One region of the Mesorhizobium sp. Arg314 genome, then DNA from elsewhere that is predicted to be linked to it. Evidence: predicted binding sites of a transcription regulator. Region 1 holds the regulator's gene; the other holds the start of a gene.
What was found. Region 1 encodes PhoB, which activates phosphate uptake and scavenging genes when phosphate is short. Its sites were predicted from a motif close to TGTCATNNANCTGTCAT; they were not measured.
Positions count from the first base shown of each region.

Region 2: the regulator PhoB is predicted to act here: its motif matches at 6,322-6,338, upstream of ACWGS9_RS06640 (PhoX family protein).

Region 1 is NZ_JBSKBP010000013.1:58,287-68,268, reverse strand. Features, by position in the region: gene ACWGS9_RS16095 (sugar ABC transporter permease) at 1-953, opposite strand, end outside; gene xylF (D-xylose ABC transporter substrate-binding protein) at 1,199-2,239, opposite strand; gene ACWGS9_RS16085 (ROK family protein) at 2,510-3,745, shown strand; gene phoB (phosphate regulon transcriptional regulator PhoB) at 3,970-4,659, opposite strand; gene phoU (phosphate signaling complex protein PhoU) at 4,675-5,382, opposite strand; gene pstB (phosphate ABC transporter ATP-binding protein PstB) at 5,402-6,205, opposite strand; gene pstA (phosphate ABC transporter permease PstA) at 6,202-7,053, opposite strand; gene pstC (phosphate ABC transporter permease subunit PstC) at 7,057-8,043, opposite strand; gene pstS (phosphate ABC transporter substrate-binding protein PstS) at 8,110-9,168, opposite strand; gene ACWGS9_RS16050 (response regulator) at 9,663-9,982, opposite strand, start outside.
Region 2 is NZ_JBSKBP010000004.1:197,977-207,958, forward strand. Features, by position in the region: gene ACWGS9_RS06620 (phospholipase D-like domain-containing protein) at 1-341, shown strand, start outside; gene ACWGS9_RS06625 (ABC transporter ATP-binding protein) at 731-1,657, shown strand; gene ACWGS9_RS06630 (ABC transporter permease) at 1,672-2,433, shown strand; gene ACWGS9_RS06635 (phosphatidylglycerol lysyltransferase domain-containing protein) at 2,604-3,641, opposite strand; gene ACWGS9_RS06640 (PhoX family protein) at 4,259-6,256, opposite strand; gene ACWGS9_RS06645 (hypothetical protein) at 6,579-6,917, shown strand; gene ACWGS9_RS06650 (phosphatase PAP2 family protein) at 6,931-7,638, shown strand; gene ACWGS9_RS06655 (helix-turn-helix domain-containing protein) at 7,717-7,986, shown strand; gene ACWGS9_RS06660 (SMP-30/gluconolactonase/LRE family protein) at 8,151-9,008, opposite strand; gene ACWGS9_RS06665 (helix-turn-helix domain-containing protein) at 9,122-9,922, shown strand.

The DNA of each region.
Region 1 (9,982 bases):
CGCTTGGTGACGAAGGTCATGATCAGGCCGACGGCGACAGCCATCAGCACCGGAATGGCGATGCCATGCGCGATGAACAGCCCGCCTTCGGGGACTGTGATGTTGTTGGCGGCTGCGTAGCGGTTCACGATGCCGACCGGCCACGGATAGGAATTGGCGAGCCACACCGCGCCCAGGATGATTGCGCAGGTGACCGTGGCGAGCAGCGTCTCGGCCCAGATCGGACGCAGCGGGAAGCGGAAGCGCTTGCGTTGCACGCGGCCGTTGAAATGCATGAAAACCACCGCCAGGCAGGCGACGATGCCGACGGCCCAGCTCCATCTGGCGCCGATCGAGCCCGCCGGGCCGCCGCCCATCAGCTGGAAGGTAGCGTCGAGCGGCGCCACCGTCTGGCCGCTGGTAACCCACCAGGCCGCGCCGCGCCATACCAGCAGTCCGCCCAGCGTCACGATGAAGGCCGGCACTTCGAGATAGGCGATGATGAAGCCCTGGAAGGCGCCGATGAGCAGGCCGAGCGCCAGGCCGATCAGCAACGCCAGGATCCAGATCCAGGGATTGCCCAATTCAAGCCCGACGAAGCGCACCAGGAAATGCACCTGGGCAAAGCCCATGACCATGCCGATCACGCCTTCGGCCGATCCGACCGACAGGTCGATGTTGCGCATGACGATGACCAGCACCATGCCGGAGGCCATGATCGCCACGGCCGAAGTCTGCACCGACAGGTTCCAGAGATTGCGGGGCGTCAGAAAGGTGCGGCTGTCGAAGTCGAGCGGATTGACGCCAAGGCGCAGGCTGGAGATCACATGCAGCCCGATCCAGATCAGGAGCAGCGCGCCGATCATGCCGAGCATGCGTGTGTCGAGCTCGGTTGCCTTCAGGAACCGGGCAACGCCGCTTAGTTCCGATGCACGCGCGGTGTCTGCCTGTGAGGAAGACGTCGTGTCGGTCATGATTTCCTCCCGCCGGCTTGCCCGTCTGGCGCGGATGCCGGAGCCAAGCCTAGAAGCTATCCGCCAGAGGCGGAAACACAAATCTTTTTGAGAAAACGCCGCGGCTTTGAAGCAATTCCAGGAAAAGTGTTTGACGGTTTTCCGTCCGGAATTGCGGCAGTTAAAGGGCCGGGAGGGTTCAGTGGCAAAACACTGAACCCTCCCGGCGCCGCGGCGCAAGTGTTGAGATCGAAAGTCGGCAAAGCTTAGTTGCAAACCTTGACGCTGCCGGCGGCAACGCCTGCGCAAACCTCGTCCTTCTTGATCCAGCCGGCGTCGATGACGACGTTGAGATTGTCCTTGGTGATGGCGATCGGGGTCAGGAACAGCGACTTGACGGTGTTGCCGCCGGGCGTCGTGAAGTCCTTGGCGCCGGCGATGTCGGCCATCTTCTTGCCGTCGGCGAGCTGCGAGGCGATCTCCGCGGCGTTCTTGCCGAGCTCGCGCGCGTCCTTCCACACCGACACGGTCTGCGTGCCGAGCGCGATGCGGTTGAGCGCCGCGTGGTCGCCGTCCTGGCCCGAGACCGGAACGGTGCCGGCCAGGCCTTGAGCCGTCAGCGCCGCGACGACGCCGCCGGCGGTGCCGTCATTGGCCGCCACGACCGCATCGACCTTGTTGTCGTTGGCGGTCAGGAACTGCTCCATGTTCTTCTGCGCGTTGGCGGGCAGCCAACCGTCGGTATAGGCCTCGCCGACATTCTTGATCTTGCCGCTGTCGATGGCTTCCTTCAGCACTTCCATCGAGCCCGAGAACAGGAAGTCGGCGTTCGGATCGGCGCCCGAGCCCTTGATGAAGACGTAGTTGCCTTCAGGCTTGGCCTTGAACACCTCGCGGGCCTGCATGCGGCCGACTTCCTTGTTGTCGAAGGTCAGGTAGAACACGTCCTTGTTTTCGATCAGGCGGTCGTAGCCGACGACCGGGATGCCTTCATCGAGCGCCTTCTGCACCGCCGGACCGATCGCCGAGGCATCCTGCGCCAGGATGATCAGCGAGTTGGCGCCCTGCGAGATCAGGCTTTCGACGTCGGTCAGCTGCTTGCCCGGATTGGACTGCGCGTCGGCGGAGATGTACTTGTCGCCCGCGGCCTCGATTGCCTTCTTCATCGCCGCTTCGTCGGTCTTCCAGCGCTCTTCCTGGAAATTCGACCACGAGACGCCGATCACCTTGCCCTTCGCCTCGGCGACCGACGCCAGCGTCAGCGACATGGCAACGCCCGCCAGGATGGCGGCTGCGAATTTCTTCATGATATCCTCCCTGCGCCGTGTGCGGCGCGACCCAGACTGGCCCGAAGGCCGGCACAGAGGCTTTTTTTCGAGCCTCAAAAAAATAGTGATCCAGCAAAACGACGCTGTCAACCGCGATTCTGATGGCTTTTGATGGGTCCGGGCATTTTTTTCGACGTTCGCAATAAATAATGACATCGGCTTTGGCTTCTGCCACTATCGCTGGCGTGTCAGCGACAGGCCATGGCATCGTCACAAGGCCGCGATGACCCGGGAGGACGGTACGAGATAATGTCGGTCGGAATCCGCCACGACGATTTGCGCCGGCGCAACCGCGCCATGGTGATTTCGGCCGTGCGCCGCGCCGGCCAGCCATCGCGAACGGAGATTGCCGCCACCACCGGGCTCAGCCACTCGACCATTTCGGCGATTTCCGCCGATCTGATCCAGGAGGGCATTCTCACCGAGAGCAAGGCCAACGAGCCGACGGCGTTGAAACGCGGCCGTCCGCAGATCGGCCTGGCGCTGAACCCCGAAGCCGCCGCGGTGCTGACCGTGGTGCTGTCGCTGAACTTCCTGTCGGTCGCCGTCATCGACTACGCCGGCCAGGTGATTGCCGAGGAACAGCAGCGCCTGGACACGCTTGTCATGCCGCGCGACGAGCTGATCGGCGCATGCATGGCAATCGTCCGGCGCCGGCTGCAGGATCCCGACCTCGACGTGGGCAGCGTCGCCCGCATCGCCATGGGCATTCAGGGCATCACCGATTCCCGGGCACGCGCCATGCTGTGGTCGCCGATCACCCCGCTGACCGACATTCCTTTTGCCGACATCCTGGAGAAGGAATTCGGCATCCCCGCCACCATGGAGAACGACTGCAACATGATGGCGGTGGCGCTGCAATGGCGCGATCCCGAGCGCTATCGTGACGATTTCATCGCCATCCTGCTCTCGCACGGCATCGGGATGGGCCTTGTGTTGAAGGGCACACTGTTCACCGGCACGCATTCCTCGGGCGGCGAGTTTGGCCACATGATCCATCGTCCGGGCGGCGCGCTTTGCCGATGCGGCCGCCGCGGCTGCGTCGAGGCCTATGCCGGCAATTATGCGATCTGGCGCAGCGCCATGAAGATAAGCGAGGACGCCTCGCCGGTCGATGTCGGCGACGCCGACATGCGCGCCCTTGCCGCGAAGGCGCGCGAAAAGGACGGCCCGGAGCGCGAAGCCTACCGCCGCGCCGGCGAGGCGCTGGGATTCGGCCTCGGCAACCTGTTCGCGCTGATCGATCCGGCGCCGGTCGCCATGGTCGGCGTCAGCGCCGCCGCTTTCGACCTGATCGAGCCGGCGCTGAGAGAAGCGATCGCCCAGACCGCCGGCGGCCAGCATTCGACATCAATCTCCTTCGACACCGAACCGAACGAATTGCCGCTCATCCGCGAAGGCTGCGCCATGCGCGCGCTGACCTTCGTCGACCAGGAGATTTTCGCGCCCGGGGGCCAGGCGAGAGCGGGCAAGCACGTCGCATGAACTGCAGGCTCAAGCGCCGGGATATGCTGAGATTCAGGTCAGGCCGAGTCGAGAATGGTGGATTCCGAGAACCGGCCTACGCCGGCCGTAGCCTTCATAGACGGAGACACTTGTGAGGGCTTCGGCCGGCGAAGGCCGGAACGGAGCGTACTTAAGTACGTGAGTACCGGAAGCGCAGGAAGCCACCATTCGCAGGCCGGCCTCACCTGAATATCGGCATATCCCTAATCTTCCCTGATCGCGTAGCCCGCCCCGCGGATGGTGCGGATGACGTCCGGCATGCGGCCGTTGTTGACGGCCTTGCGCAGGCGTCCGACATGCACGTCGACCGTGCGCTCGTCGATATAGATCGTCTCGCCCCAGACATTGTCGAGCAGCTGGCTGCGCGAGAATACCCGGCCGGGATGCCGCATCATGAATTCGAGCAGCCGGAACTCGGTCGGGCCGAGCCTGATCTCGCTCTTCTTGCGGTAGACGCGATGCGATTCGCGGTCGAGCACGATGTCGCCGACCTTGAGCACGCTGGACAGCACCTCCGGCTTGGCGCGGCGTAGCAGCGCCTTGACGCGGGCCATGAACTCCGGCGTCGAGAACGGCTTGACCAGATAGTCGTCGGCGCCGGTCGAGAGGCCGCGCACGCGGTCGCTTTCCTCGCCGCGCGCCGTCAGCATGATGATCGGCAGCCGCTCGGTCTCGGGCCGCATCCTGAGGCGCCGGCAAAGCTCGATGCCGGAAACGGCCGGCACCATCCAGTCGAGCACGAGCAGGTCGGGAACGTTTTCCTGAAGGCGGATTTCGGCCTCGTCGCCGCGGGTCACCACTTCGACCTGGTAACCCTCGGATTCGAGATTGTAGCGGAGCAGCACCCCCAGCGGCTCCTCGTCCTCCACCACCATGATGCGTGGCGCGATCATTGCAGGTTACCCTTGTCAGGCCGCCGGCGCCGACATTGCCGTCTCGTCCTGCTTCGGGCGATTCGCGGGCAATTGCATGCCGGTCAGCACATAGTAAGCGTTCTCGGCGATGTTGGTCACATGGTCGCCGATGCGTTCGAGATTCTTGGCGCAGAACAGAAGATGCGTGCAAGCGGTGATGTTGCGCGGGTCCTCCATCATATAGGTCAGGAGCTCGCGGAAGACGGAGGTGTATTTGACGTCGATGCGCTCGTCGTCGTTGCGAAGCTTGGCCAGCGCCGTGGCATCGCCCACCGTATATTCCTGGATCACGGCCTGGACCTGGATCAGCACCAGCTGCGCCATGGAATCGATCGAATGCGTGAGGTCGCGCGGCGCCGCGCTGACGCCTACCGAACCGACGCGCTTGGCGATGTTCTTGGCAAGGTCGCCGATGCGTTCGAGGTCGCCCGCCATGCGGATCGAGCCGACCACGTGGCGAAGATCGTCCGCCATCGGCTGCCGCTTGGCGATCAGTGTGATGGCGCGGTCGTCAAGCTCGCGCTGACGCGCGTCCATGATGGCGTCGTCGGAGACGACGCGCTGTGCCAGCGCATTGTCGGTCTCGAGCAGTGCCCTGGTCGAAGCGCCGACCATGGAGCCGGCGAGATCGCCCATGTCGTTTATAAGCCGGCTGATCTGCCTCAAATCCTCGTCGAAGGAGGCGACGGTATGTTCGGCCATATTGATGTCCTCGATGAACTCAGCCGAAGCGGCCGGTGATATAGTCCTGCGTGCGCTTCTCGCGCGGCGAGGTGAAGATCTTCTCGGTCCGGTCGAACTCCACCAGCTCGCCGAGATACATGAACGCCGTCTGCCGCGACACGCGCGCCGCCTGCTGCATGTTGTGGGTGACGATGACGATCGTGTAGTCGACCTGCAACTCGTCGATCAGTTCCTCGATCTTGGCGGTAGACAGCGGATCGAGCGCCGAGGCCGGTTCGTCGAGCAGGATGACTTCCGGCTTCACCGCCACGGTGCGGGCGATGCACAGGCGCTGCTGCTGGCCGCCGGAAAGGCTCAGGCCGCTGGCGTTGAGCTTGTCCTTGACCTCGGTCCAGAGCGCGGCGCGCTTCAGCGCCTGCTCGACGCGGCTGTCCATCTCGGCCTTGCTGATCTTCTCATAGAGCCTGACGCCGAAGGCGATGTTTTCGTAGATCGACATCGGGAACGGCGTCGGCTTCTGGAACACCATGCCGATCTTGGTGCGCAGCAGGTTGAGGTCCTGCGAGCGGTCGAGGATGTTCTTGCCGTCTAGCATCACCTGCCCTTCCGCGCTCTGCTTCGGATAGAGCTCGTAGATGCGGTTGAGCACGCGCAGCAGCGTCGACTTCCCGCAGCCCGACGGCCCGATGAAAGCGGTCACGCTGCGCTCGGGCAGGGACAGGTTGATGTCCTTCAGCGCCTTCGACTGGCCATAGTAGAAGTTGAGGTTCTTGACCTCGATCTTGGCCTTCTCGACGGTCGTGTCGGCTACGTTCAGGTCGGTGGACAACATCGGTTTCATCTGTCCTCTCTGCGTCCGGTTAGGCTGCGGGCGATGATGCTCAGCCCGAGAACCGTCAGTGTGATTATGAGTGCGCCCGTCCAGGCCAGTTGCTGCCATTCTTCATAGGGGCTGAGAGCGAACTGGAAGATGGTCACCGGCAGGCTGGCCATCGGGGCATTGAGATTGCTCGACCAGAACTGGTTGTTGAGCGCGGTGAAGAGAAGCGGCGCCGTCTCGCCGGAGATGCGGGCGATCGCCAAAAGGATGCCGGTGACGATGCCTGACATTGCGGCGCGATAGGCGACCGAGCGGATCACCACCCAGCGCGGCGCGCCGATGGCGGTGCCCGCCTCGCGCAGCGCGTTGGGCACAAGGTTGAGCATGTCCTCGGTGGTGCGCACCACGACGGGGATCACCAGGATGGACAGCGCGACGGCGCCGGCAATCGCCGAGAAGTGCCCCATCGGCCGCACCAACAGCTCATAGACGAACAGGCCGACGATGATCGAGGGCGCCGACAACAGGATGTCGTTGATGAAGCGCACCACCGTGGTGAGCTTCGAGAAGCGACCATATTCGGCCATGTAGGTGCCGGCCAGCACGCCGATCGGCGTGCCGACGACGATGCCGATGATGGTCATCATGATGCTGCCGTAGATGGCGTTGAGCAGGCCGCCGGCATCGCCGGGCGGCGGGGTCATTTGCGTGAACACGGCCGGCGATAGTCCGGAGAGCCCTTTGTAGAGCAGGGCGCCGAGGATCAGCGCCAGCCAGGCAAGGCCGATGCCCGCCGCGACGACGCATAGCGCCATCATCACGGCATTCTTGCGCTTGCGGCTTTGGTGAAGCGATGCGGCTGTCGACATCGATCAGGCTCCCGTGCGGCTATCGATGCGCAACAGCATGTAGCGTGCGAGCGCGAGGATGATGAAGGTTATGATGAACAGGATCAGGCCGAGAGCCACCAGCGAGGACGTGTAAAGCGCGCCATCTGCCTCGGTGAATTCATTGGCGATCGTCGCCGAGATCGTCGTGCCCGGCGCAAACAGCGAGGCGCTGATGCGATGCGCGTTGCCGATGACGAAGGTCACGGCCATCGTCTCGCCGAGCGCGCGGCCGAGGCCGAGCATGACGCCGCCCATGATGCCGACGCGGGTATAGGGGATGGTCACGCGCCGGGTCACTTCCCAGGTCGTGCAGCCGATACCGTATGCCGATTCCTTCAGCACCGCCGGCACGGTGTCGAACACGTCCTTGGTGATCGAGGTGATGAACGGCAGCACCATGATGGCGAGGATCAGCGACGAGGTCAGCAGGCCGATGCCGTAGGGCGGGCCGGCAAACAGGCTGTTGAGGCCGGGGATGCCGTTGAAGAGCCAGATGACGAAGGGCTGGACCGTCGTCTGCAGGAACGGCGCGAAGACGAACAGGCCCCAGATGCCGTAGATGATCGAGGGAATGCCTGCGAGCAGCTCGACCGCGATGGCGATCGGGCGCCTGAGCGGGCGCGGGCAGAGCTCGGTCAGGAAGACGGCGATGCCTATACCGATCGGCACGGCGATGATGATGGCGATGGCCGAGGTGACGACGGTGCCATAGATGGGCGCCAAAGCGCCGAAATTCTCGGTGACCGGATTCCAGGATTCGGTCGTCAGGAAGGATACGCCGAATTTCGACAGCGCTTCCCACGATCCGGCGATCAGTGAGATGGCGACCCCGCCGAGGAGAACCAGCACGAGGATGGCGGATGCGCGCGTGGCCGCCCGGAAGACCGTATCGGTGAAGGCGAAACGACGCACCGTCGCTTCCCTGGTCCGCAGGGCGGACATTGTCGCGGCTTCGGAAACGGCAGTCATCTAGCCCCTCGCATCTCGAAAGAGAGACGGGAGGGCGCCGGAAGCGCCCTCCCTCGTTCCGTAGGATTACGTGCCGGAATAGAGCGGCTTGCCGTCCTTGTCGACGATGTCCTTGCCCCACATTTCCTCGACGCTCTTCACGACCGCGTCGGGCATCGGGACGTAGTCCAGTGCGCCGGCCATCTCGTCGCCCTTGGCGTAGGACCACGCGAAGAATTTGAGCGCTTCGGTCGTGGCCGCCGCGTCGTCGGGCTTCTTGTAGACGAGGATCCAGGTGGCGGAGGTCATCGGCCAGGATTCCGCGCCCGTCTGGTTGGCCAGGATGACGCCGTAGCCCGGCTTCGAGCTCCAGTCGGCATTGGCCGCGGCAGCCGAGAACGCTGCCGCCGTCGGCTCGACCTTCTTGCCGTCCTTGTTGATCAGGTCGGTATAGGTAAGCTTGTTCTGCTTGGCGTAGGCATATTCGACGTAGCCAATGGCGCCGCCGGTCTGCGCGACGTTGTTGGCGACGCCTTCGTTGCCCTTGGCGCCGATGCCCACCGGCCATTCGAGCGCGGTGTTGACACCGACCTTCGACTTCCAGTCGGCGCTGACGTCGGCGAGATAGTAGCTGAAGTTGAACGTCGTGCCCGAGCCGTCGGAGCGGTGGACAACGGCGATCGCCTGGTCGGGCAGCTTGGCGTCGGGATTGAGCTTCTTGATCGCCGCGTCGTTCCAGTTGGTGATCTTGCCGACGAAGATGTCGGCCAGCGTCGGGCCGTCCAGCACCAGTTCACCCGGCTTGACGCCTTTGAGGTTGACGACCGGAACGATGCCGCCCATCACCATCGGGAACTGCGCCAGCCCGGTGGCATCGAGGTCCTCGCCCTTCAGCGGCGCATCGGTAGCGCCGAAGGTAACCGTCTTGGCCTTGATCTGCTTGATGCCGCCGCCGGAGCCGATCGACTGGTAGTTGAGACCGATGCCGGTTTCCTTTTTGTAGGCGTCAGCCCACTTTGCGTAGATCGGATAGGGGAAGGTGGCGCCGGCGCCGGAAATGTCGGCAGCCATCGCGGCGGAGATGCTAAGGGTTGATGCCGCAGCGATTGCAATCGCAACGGCCGCCGAGCGGATGAAGTGTCTCATGTGGCCTGCTCCTGTTCGGAAGATGGTCTCTCGGCGCCCATTTCTGTCGGCGCCTGACGAGGGCAATAGCCTTCGATTATTACAGTCGCATGACAGTTTCATGTCAGCCCGGTAACGGCTGAACGGTGACGTCGGAAGAGGCCTCGGGCGGCCTCTCGGGGCCATCCGGAGTTTGCCGCGGGAATCAGCAACTTGTCTGACTTTTGAAACAAAATTTATCCCGGCGGCCGGGTCACGGCCGCCGGGAAATAAAATCCGGACGAGAGCGCGTTGCCTGAATGCCAGAGCGGATCATGGCCTGGCCATCGCCGAAAACAGGTCCGTTGGGGTAGAGTCGACGCTGTTCCATGCCGGCGGTCGCCGCTCCCGCCCGTAACCGAAAGGCGGAATCGATAGGGCTATTGTCCTGACTTGGCCTTCGCTTTGGAATGGTGCGATCGCACCATACGCATACGTCAGCCTCTCGCGGGCAGCGGCCGCCGGAGTTCGTGTCGTTAGCCGGCGTTGCGCCGTGCCTCGGCGTCGGATCCCAGCCAGCGATCGAGCTTTTCGAGCAACGCCCGCGGACTGATCGGCTTCGGCAGGTAATCGTCCATGCCGGCCTCCAGGCAGCGTTCGCGGTCGCCCTTCAGCGCATGCGCGGTGACGCCGACGATCGGCACATGCGTGCCCATGTCCTGCTCGAGCCGGCGAATGGCGCCCGTCGCCTCCAGCCCGTTCATTTCCGGCATCGACACATCCATCAGGATCATGCGCGGATTGAGCTTGCCGAAAGCATCGAGCGCCTTGCGGCCGTTGCCGACGATCTCGAAGC
Region 2 (9,982 bases), on a different contig from region 1:
TGTCGCAGATCGGCCACGCCATCGTGCACTCGAAGATCCTGGTGACCGACCCCCATTCGAACGACTGCGTGGTGGTGACCGGCAGCCACAATTTCTCGGCGCCGGCGAGCGAGAAGAACGACGAGAACCTGGTGATCATCCGCGGCCACAGGAAGCTCGCCGCCGCCTATGCCACCTACGCGATGTCGGTCTACAGCCACTACCGCTACCGCTCCTACATCCGCGAGATGCAGGCGCAGGGCAAGACGCCATGGAGCTATCTGGACGACGACGACACATGGCTGAAGACGGAGCTCGGGACCAAGGCGCAGGAGATCGCGTTCTGGACCGAGCAAGGTTAAGGCCTTCTCCCCGTTTCACGGGGAGAAGGTGTCACGAAGTGACGGATGAGGGGCAGCGCAGGCGTTTGTGATATAGGCATCTCCCGAAAAGCGCACCGTATCGCTTTGCTTGCCAAGTTAGCGTCGCCCCTCATTGCCCTGCCCATCCTTCGCTGCAGCTGAGCTGCAGCTACGGAGGGTGGACCGGGCATTTCTCCCCGTAAACGGGGAGAAAGAAGCAGGCGCCGGCGCCGGCGCTCCAGTCGCCGCGGACGGTATAACTGGTCTGGCAGGACCGTCAGTTGGGATGTCACTGTCCAGAGCTGTCAGGAGCGGCATCGATTAACGGTTTGCATAAAACGGCAACCGACCTATATCAGGTCACAATTTCCAGCCGGCCGTATTTCAGCATGTCATCCATCATCTCGATCTCCGGTGTCACGAAAACCTATGCCACCGGCTTCAAGGCGCTGAAGGAAATCAATCTCGACATAGAGCGGGGCGAGATCTTCGCGCTGCTCGGCCCCAACGGCGCCGGCAAGACGACGCTGATCTCGATCGTCTGCGGCATCGTCAACCGCTCGTCGGGCAGCGTCAGCGTCGACGGCCACGACATCGGCAAGGACTATCGCGCGGCGCGCAGCCTGATCGGGCTGGTGCCGCAGGAACTGACCATCGATGCCTTCGAGACGGTCTGGGCGACGGTGAATTACAGCCGCGGCCTGTTCGGCAAGGCGCCCAACCAGGATTTCGTCGAGAAGGTGCTGCGCGACCTCTCGTTGTGGGAAAAGAAGGATTCGAAAGCGATCACGCTGTCCGGCGGCATGAAACGCCGGCTGATGATCGCCAAGGCGCTGTCGCATGAGCCGCGCGTGCTGTTCCTCGACGAACCGACGGCCGGCGTCGACGTGGAACTGCGCCAGGACATGTGGGCGATGGTGCGGCGGCTGCGCGAAGACGGCGTCACCATCATCCTCACCACGCATTACATCGAGGAAGCCGAGGCGATGGCCGATCGCGTCGGCGTCATCAACCGCGGCGAGATCATCCTGGTCGAGGGCAAGGCCGAGCTGATGCGCAAGCTTGGCCGCAAGCAGATGAAGCTGGAGCTGCGGGCGCCGCTTTCGGCTGTTCCGGACGGCCTGTCGCGCTACGCGCTGGAGCTGTCCACGGACGGCAGCCAGCTCACCTACACCTACGACAACCAGAGCGACCGGCCGGGCGTCGCCTCGCTGATCCGCGACCTCGAGGCGGCCGGTATCCAGTTCCGCGATCTCGACACCAAGAACAGCTCGCTCGAAGAGATCTTCGTCAATCTTTTGAGGCAAGAGCCATGAACCCTCGCGCGGCCATGAATCTTCGTGCGGTGTGGGCGATCTACCGGGTGGAGATGGCGCGTGCCTTCCGCACGGTGCTGCAGAGCATCATCTCGCCGGTCATCTCGACATCGCTTTATTTCGTCGTCTTCGGCTCGGCCATCGGCTCGCGCATCACCGAAATCGACGGCATCAGCTACGGCGCCTTCATCGTGCCCGGCCTGATGATGCTGTCGCTGTTGACGCAATCGATCTCGAACGCCTCCTTCGCCATCTATTTCCCGAAATTCGTCGGCTCGATCTACGAGCTCCTGTCGGCGCCGGTGTCCTATCTGGAGATCATCATCGCCTATGTCGGCGGTGCGGCGACAAAATCGATCATACTCGGCCTGATCATCCTAGGCACAGCGGCATTGTTCGTGCCGCTGAGGATCGAGCATCCGTTCTGGATGATCGCCTTCCTGGTGCTGACGGCGGTGACCTTCAGCCTGTTCGGCTTCATCATCGGCATCTGGGCGAAAACCTTCGAGCAGCTGCAGCTGGTGCCGCTCTTGATCGTCACGCCGCTCACCTTCCTCGGCGGCAGCTTCTATTCGATCCACATGCTGCCCGGCATCTGGAAGACGATCACGCTGTTCAACCCGGTCGTCTATCTGATCAGCGGGTTCCGCTGGAGCTTCTACGGCAAGGCCGACGTTTCGGTCGGCGTCAGCCTCGGCATGACGCTGGTGTTTTTGGGCGTCTGCATCGCGATCGTGGCCTGGATCTTCAAGACGGGATACAGGTTGAGGAATTGACATTCGCTGTACCGCACTTGGGCGCCCGCAAGGCTTAGAAAATTAGCCCCGACGCCTGTCCCGTCACGGCATGGATCCTCGGGTCTGCGCTGCGTCGCTTCGCTCCTTGCTTCGCCCGTGGATGACGAAGCTGCGAGGTTTCGGCCAATCGCGAAACCCGCCAGCCTCCTTCAGATCGCCTTGATCAAACGCAGCAGCCCTAGCATCTCCACGAAGGTCCCCTTGCGGAACGCGATATAGGTCGGCTCCTCGACACCGTGGAAGCGGCGCTTGAAGGCTGCCTGGCCCTGCAGATTGAAGCGCGAGCGGTTGACCCAGGGCGACTGGTAGGCGCGCTGGAAGGCGCCGCGCCAGAAATCCGACTCGGCAAAGCCGCTCGGCTCGATATCGACCATCGGCGACAAACCCAGTGTCACCACCGAGATGCCTTCCTCGCGGAAGCGGTCGACGGCGAATTTGGTCAGTCCGATCTCGGCATGCGGCGTGGCGCCGATCTGCTTGCGCTTGAAGGCCGTGGTGTAGCCGATGAGCTTGCCGTCGCTGAACATCGGATCGAAATCGAGGATGGCGGTAAGCTCGCCCTCGGGGCTGTGCAGGACGAAGCGGCGCATGTCGGTGCCGAGATGGTCGGCGAAGCGGCGGTTGAGGAAGCCCATCTCCCAGCGTTTGACGATACGCTCGCCGCGCCAATTGTCGGAAAGCCGCCCGACCTCGTCGAGCAGCATGTTGTCCTTGTCCTCGGCGAGCGTGAAGCCTTTCCTGGTCAGCCAGCGCTCGGAATAGCGCACGGTCTCGTTGCGCTTGCCGGAAAAATCATGCGCCGGCAGCAGCAGGCTGGTGTCGATGCCGAGGCGATTGACCTGATAACCGAGCCCAGCCAGCACCTTGGCCGTGGCGGCGCCGACCTGGACGAACCAGGGGCCGCCGGCGGCCTCGACGAAGCGCTTGATGTAGGCCGGGCGATCCGCCGGATCGACCACCGGATCGCCGAGCGCGAAATGGTGCCTCATCTTGGTGCCGAAGGCGATATAACCGTCGGCATCGCCGAAATAGGACAGTTTCTGCTGCACGGCCGTCGAATAGGCGAGCGAGAAATCGCCATGCCGGCGCATCAGCGCCAGGCGCTCGAGATGCGTCAGCTCGCGCCGCGGAACCTTGGGCGCCGCGCCGTCGAGAAGCCTGTCGAAATAGATGCGCAGGGGCGCCATGAGCTCCGCGTGCCGGTGGATGGGAGGACCCTCAGCCCAGCGCGACCGCTGTGGAGGCCCGAATCGCGGACGCGACCGAATTGCCGCCCACGTCGCGCCAGCGCGATATAGGATGCAATTGGCGGCGAATGAAGGGCAAATGTCCGAAAGCGCCCGCTGTCGCCCATCGCGGCCGGAACGGTCTCGCGGATATCGAGAAGCAGGATGAACATGGCCGTGGTTGAACGGGCGGGATAGTTGGACCCGGGAGATTGGCTCGAAGGCGCCGTGACTTCGTCATCCACGGGCGGAGCGGGAGCGAAGGGACGCGTGGGCCCGAGGATCAATGCCGGGGCTCTGAGGCGCTGCAGCGGTCCGGAATTCTGCTCCGCTGCACCCTACGACCAAGGTAACGGCGTGGACCCCAGGGCCTCGCGACGGAGCTTCGCTCCTGCTTCGCCCTGGGATGACGACGCTGGGGAGGCTCCGCTAATCCCCAACGTCTGTGATGGTTCTTTCGACCGACGCGCCTTCGTTAAAGCGCGTCGCGCTGAAACGGATTCAGGCGACGCGCTTTAAGTCCTTGTTTTTATGCATGTCGTTGTCCCAGAACCGCGTACACTTCTGGGCGACATGCATTAGACCGCGATCTTGCCGCCGCCCTGTTTCGTAATGGCGACGACGGACGGACGCACCGGCATATCCGGCTTGAAGTCCGGCCAGCGGGTCGACAGATCCTCGTAATAGGAAGGCCGGCCAAAACCTTCCCAGTCCTCGCCGCCATCGCCCGGATGCTGCACGGCGACAAAGGCGGTCTGGTCATCCGGCGCGAACAGCGGGCCGCACATTTCGGCGCCGATCGGCACGCGGAAGAACAGTTTTGAGGTCGCCCGCGCGGCCCCTTCCGTGTCGACGGCCCACAGACCGTCGGTGCGGCCGGTGGCTTTCGGGCCCTGGCCGTCGGTGGCGACCCACAGGCGACCGGCAGAATCCACGGCGCAGTTGTCGGGCATGCCGAACCAGCCATTGGCGGTGGTCGCGGTCGAGAAGGTGGCGCCGACATCGGCAACGGAAGGATCGCCGCATTTCAACAGCACTTCCCACTTGCCCCTGGTGGCGGCGAAATCACCGCCGTCCTCGACGATCTCGATGATATGGCCGAAGGCATTTTTGGCGCGCGGGTTGGCGGCGTCGACCTGCTCGGCCTTGCGCTTCGAATTGTTGGTCAGCATGACATAGACCTTGCCGTTGCCGGCATTGGGCTGGATGTCTTCGGGGCGGTCCATCTTGGTGGCGCCGAGCAGGTCGGCGGCGCGCCGTGTCTCGATCAGCACGTCGGCCTGAGAAGCAAAACCGTTCTCCGCAGTCAGCGGACCCTCTCCGAACACGATCGGCATCCATTCGACCGAACCGTCCTCGGCGAACTTGGCCACATGCAGCGTGCCGTCGTCGAGCAGGTCCATGTTGGCCGCGCGGTCATCGGGATTGAACTTGCCGGCGGTGACGAATTTGTAGACATAGTCGAAACGCTCGTCGTCGCCGAGATAGAAGACGACGCGGCCGTCCTTGGCGACGATCGATTCGGCGCCCTCATGCTTGAAGCGGCCCATGGCGGTGCGCTTCCTCGGCACCGAGTTCGGGTCGTTGACGTCGACCTCGACGATCCAGCCGAAACGGTTCGGCTCGTTCGGCTCCTTGGCGAGGTTGAAGCGGTCGTAATGCGCGCTCCATTCATAGGCGCCTTCCGGGATGCCGAGACGCTTGTAATTGGCGGCTTCCTTGTGGCCCTCCGGCAGCTCGCCCGAGAAATAGCCGTGGATGTTCTCCTCGGCCATCACATAGGTGCCCCAGGGCGTGACGCCGCCGGCGCAGTTGTTGACGGTGCCGATGACCTTGGCGCCGGACGGATCGGCATTGGTCTTGACACGGTCATGGCCGGCGACCGGGCCGGAAAGCGCCATTTCGGTGTTGGAGGTGATGCGGCGGTTGAGCTGGCCGTCGCGCACCACCTGCCATTTGCCGTCTTGCTTGCGGATCTCGACGATGGTGCCGCCATGCGCGGCCATCTCGACATCGACCTGCTCCTTGCTCAGCGGTGCGACCTCGGCGGCCTTCTTGCCATCTTTCTCGACGACCTTGACGATGCCGGGGAACATCAGATGCGGGTCGGTGTATTCGTGGTTGACGACCAGGAGGCCATGCTCGGCGGAGCCGTCGATCGGGATAAAGCCGACATAATCGTTGTTGTAGCCGAACTGTTTTGCCTGGGCCTCGGCCGACTGTTTTGCCGGATCGAATTCCGGCGAATCGGCAAAGAGCGGGTCGCCCCAGCGCAGCAGCACGTCGGCATCATAGCCCGGCGCGACATGATGCTTGTCGTCGATGCCGGCCTCGAGCTCGTCGAATTTGAAAGCGGAGCCTTCGGCGGCGCGCGCCTCGTCGGCGGCGACCAGCGCCAGCGGGCTGACGGTGGCGGCGATGGCCGAGACGGCCAGCGAGCCCATGAGAAAACCGCGGCGCGAGAAACGCGCGGCGATGATCTCGCCCATGGTGCGGTTGTCGGTCGGGTTGACGGGCGGCCCGTCATTTTCCTCGAGCTGGCTGGTGCGGAAGCGGGTCTCAGGGGTCACGGTCATGGGCTGTTCCTCTGGCTTCTTGAGGTGGCTTGAGTTTTTGACCTTTCGACCCCTAAAGCACCCCGATCACATTTTCGTGACATCGCCGTGATCAAATTGCAATAGTTGTTTGCCGGCTGATGAGTTTGCCTTGGTTTCGGATGCGCCATCCGTGATCGAGCGGCGTCCAGTCCCCGGGTCACAGCGGCGACCTTTACGACAACCCTGCTTCGATCCCTTGTGAGCGCGCACGGCCCGCCGCAATCAGCTTGACGGCTTCACCCGCTTGCGAAACAAGGGCTGCGGCCTGCGTGGCGACGGCGCTTCAAATGGGGACGGCAAGGTGAGTTTCTGGGGACTGGCGCAGCTTGGCGCCTCGACGGTGATGTTCCTGCTGGCGGCAGCGGCGGCCAAGCAATGGGGGCTGGCGCCGAGCCTCGGCAAAATGCTTTTGACGCTCGCGCTCTATTCCGCCGGCAATCTGATCATGCTGAGGCTCGTGCGCGAGTTCGGCATGTCGGTGTCGTTCAGCCTGTCGGCAGTGATCCAGCTGGTCTCGGTCAATGTCGTGGCGATCGCTTTCTTCGGCGAACGGCTCAATACGCTTCAGGCGACCGGCATGGTCTTGGCGATCGCCGCCGTCGCGCTGATCACGCTTGGGCCCTATATGCAGAAGCTCTAACCCCGGGTCTTTGATGAAGCCATCCGTCGGCGCATTGCTTACCAAGATCGAATTCCCCCTGCTTCTGGCCGGGCTGGTGATCGCCGGCGGGCTGTGGGGTTTTGTGGAATCGATGGAGGCCGCGCGCGCGACAACGCCCCACACCTTCGATACCGAAATCCTGCTTGCCTTCCGCCATGTCGGGCAGCCGGACAGCCCGATCGGCCCGGCCTGGCTGCAGGGTGCTGTTCGCGATGTCACCGCCCTCGGCAGCTCCGCCGTGCTGGTGCTGATCACGACGGCGACGATCATCTACCTGCTTTTGATCCGCAGGCCGGGGACGGCGCTGTTCGTATTCGCCGCCATAGCCGGCGGGCAAGTGCTTTCCAGTCTGCTCAAGCTCGAGGTCGACCGGCCGCGGCCCGATCTCGTCTCGCATCTGGTCAACGAGACGTCGCTGTCCTTTCCAAGCGGGCACGCCATGCTGTCGGCGGTGACTTATCTCACGCTCGGCACGCTCGCCGCGCGCTTCCTTCCGGATCGCAGGACGAAGATCTTCGTGCTTTGCCTTGCCGTGCTGATCACCGTGCTGGTCGGCACCAGCCGCGTCTATCTCGGCGTGCATTGGCCGTCCGACGTGCTTGCCGGCTGGTGCGCGGGCTTTGCCTGGGCCATGCTGTGCTGGCTTGCGGCACGCCTGCTGCAGCGACGCAAAATGGTGGCCGACAGTGACGATGTTTAATGCATGCAAAATGATGCTTGAGACATTGTAATATTTACAATATGCATCTTTTATAGATTCAGAGATGGATTCCGGCCGATGATCACTGCCGCACAGATGCGCGCCGCGCGGGCGTTGACCGGCATCGACCAGAAGACGCTCGCCGAGCGAGCCGGAGTCTCGCTGCCGACGATCCAGCGCATGGAAGCAAGCGCCGGGGTCGTCAGGGGCGTGGTCGACACGCTGATGAAGGTCATCCAGGCGCTCGAAGAGGTCGGCGTGGAGCTGATCGGCGAGAACCAGGCCAGCGAGCGCGGCGGCAGGGGTGTGCGGCTCAAGATCACCGCGGCGCAGAACCCGCAAGGCTGAGCCGCCAAGCCGCCCGCAATCCAGACAAGCTGGCAGGGATCGGACTGACGCAATGAGCGGCTCGCGTCGGGCCGAGGTGGCTTCAGAATGCCACTGCAGTGCATGAATCCGAAACGTCGGCGGGACAGCGCCAGCGTTTCAAGGCTTCTCCACCGCCGCATGGCTCATTCCAGCGATAGTGCCACGATCTCGCCTTCGCCCATCAGCGGCACGAAGATCTTTTCGCCGTCGGTGCCGATGTCGGCGCTGCCCGGCTTGAACTGCGCAATAGCTGTCGGCGCGCCGCCAGGCTTGTAGCTGTAAAGCGTGCCGGTCATGTAGGCGGTGGCGTAGATGGTGTCACGAATGGCGATGACCCCGTCGAGGTCGGCGAATTCTTGAGCGCCCGGCAGCGGTGTGATTTTCTTCGTGGCGAGGTCGACCGACAGCAGGCCGCCCGGCTCCGCCGTGCTGAAATCGGGCTTGATGCCCTTGCCCCAGGAGGCGACGATCAGCCTGCCGCCATCGGCGAACACACCATTGGGCGAGGCCAGCAGCGCATCCTTGACGAACAGTTCCGGCTTGTCGCCGTCGATGCGGTAGATCGCGTCGGCCAGCATGTCGCTGACGTAGACCTTGCCCGCGCTGTCCTGCGTCATGTCGTTGAGAAACACGGCGCCCGGCACCTCGATGGTGGCGACCAGTTTCCCACTGGCGAGATCGACGACGCGCACCTTGGTGATGTCGGCGGCGTAGAGCTTGCCAGCGGAAATCGCCATGCCCTTGGGCGCGTCCATGCCGTCCACCCAGTGGCGGGCGATAACCTTGCCGTCCATCGACAGAAGCGACAAATAGCCGTTGCCGTCCACGGCGCCGGGACTGCCGACGATATTGGAGACGACGATGCGGTTGTGGGCGGCATCGACAAGGGCGGATTCCGGCTGCTCGAAGCCGGAGGCGCGCCAGAGTTCGCCGGCCTGCGCGGCAGATACAGCGGCAGCGGCGATGGCGGCGAAGGCGGTTGAGGCGATCAGATGTTTCATGGGTGCTCTCCTGTGATGACGGCGGAGAGCTAGTGTTTTCGATACTTTCCTGGAAGTCAGAACAAAGCTAGTATCGCCATTCAATACGAATTCGCACGAATGAGGCGCAGTCCATGAACGGTCCGATCTTCGAGGCGCTGAAACGGACGCTCAAGGCCAAGGGCCTGACCTATCGCACGCTGGCCGAGCGCGTGGGCATTTCCGAGCCGACGGTGAAGCGCATCTTCCATGAGCGCAACTGCAAGCTGGACCGGCTGATGGAGATCTGCGCCGCGGTGGATGTCGAGCTGGAGAACGTGCTCGGCGCGATGAACCGGGGGCCTGGTCCGGCCAACCGCGTCGCGCCGGAAATCGAGCGCAGGCTGGCGGCGCGGCCGGCGCTGCTCTTCGTCTTCATCATGCTGTCGGAGAAATTCACGGCCGAAGGCATCATGCGCTCGCAAGGCCTGAGCGAAGCTTCGATGTTCCTCTATCTGCGCGACCTCGAGGAACTCGGGCTGGTGGCGCTGGGGCGCGGGCTGTCGGCAAAATTGCTCGTCGACACGCCGATCCAGTGGGATTTCGAGGGGCCGCTGAAGCCGCATTTCGAAATGACCAACAAGAACTTCATCGGCTGGGCGATCGGCCATATGGAACAGGCCGCGACCTTCATCAGCTTTTCCAGGCGGATGCGGCCGGAAACGGCGGAAATGCTGCGACGCGAGGCCCAGGAACTCGCCGAACGCGCCAGGCTGCTTGCCCATCACGACCAGCACACCACGCCGGAGGACCAGCTCACCGGCTACAAATGGACCTTTGCCTTCGGGGCGACGCCGTTTCCGGCGATCATGCCGATCGGGCCGCACCCGCGCGATGCCGGGGCGGCCGACCGACGCGCCGCTCCTGCAAAGGGACGTCGTCCTTTGCCGGCCTGACACGGCCAAATCGTTGCATCTGGCGGCTGAGCTTGTCGCGCACCACTCCGACGGCGCTGA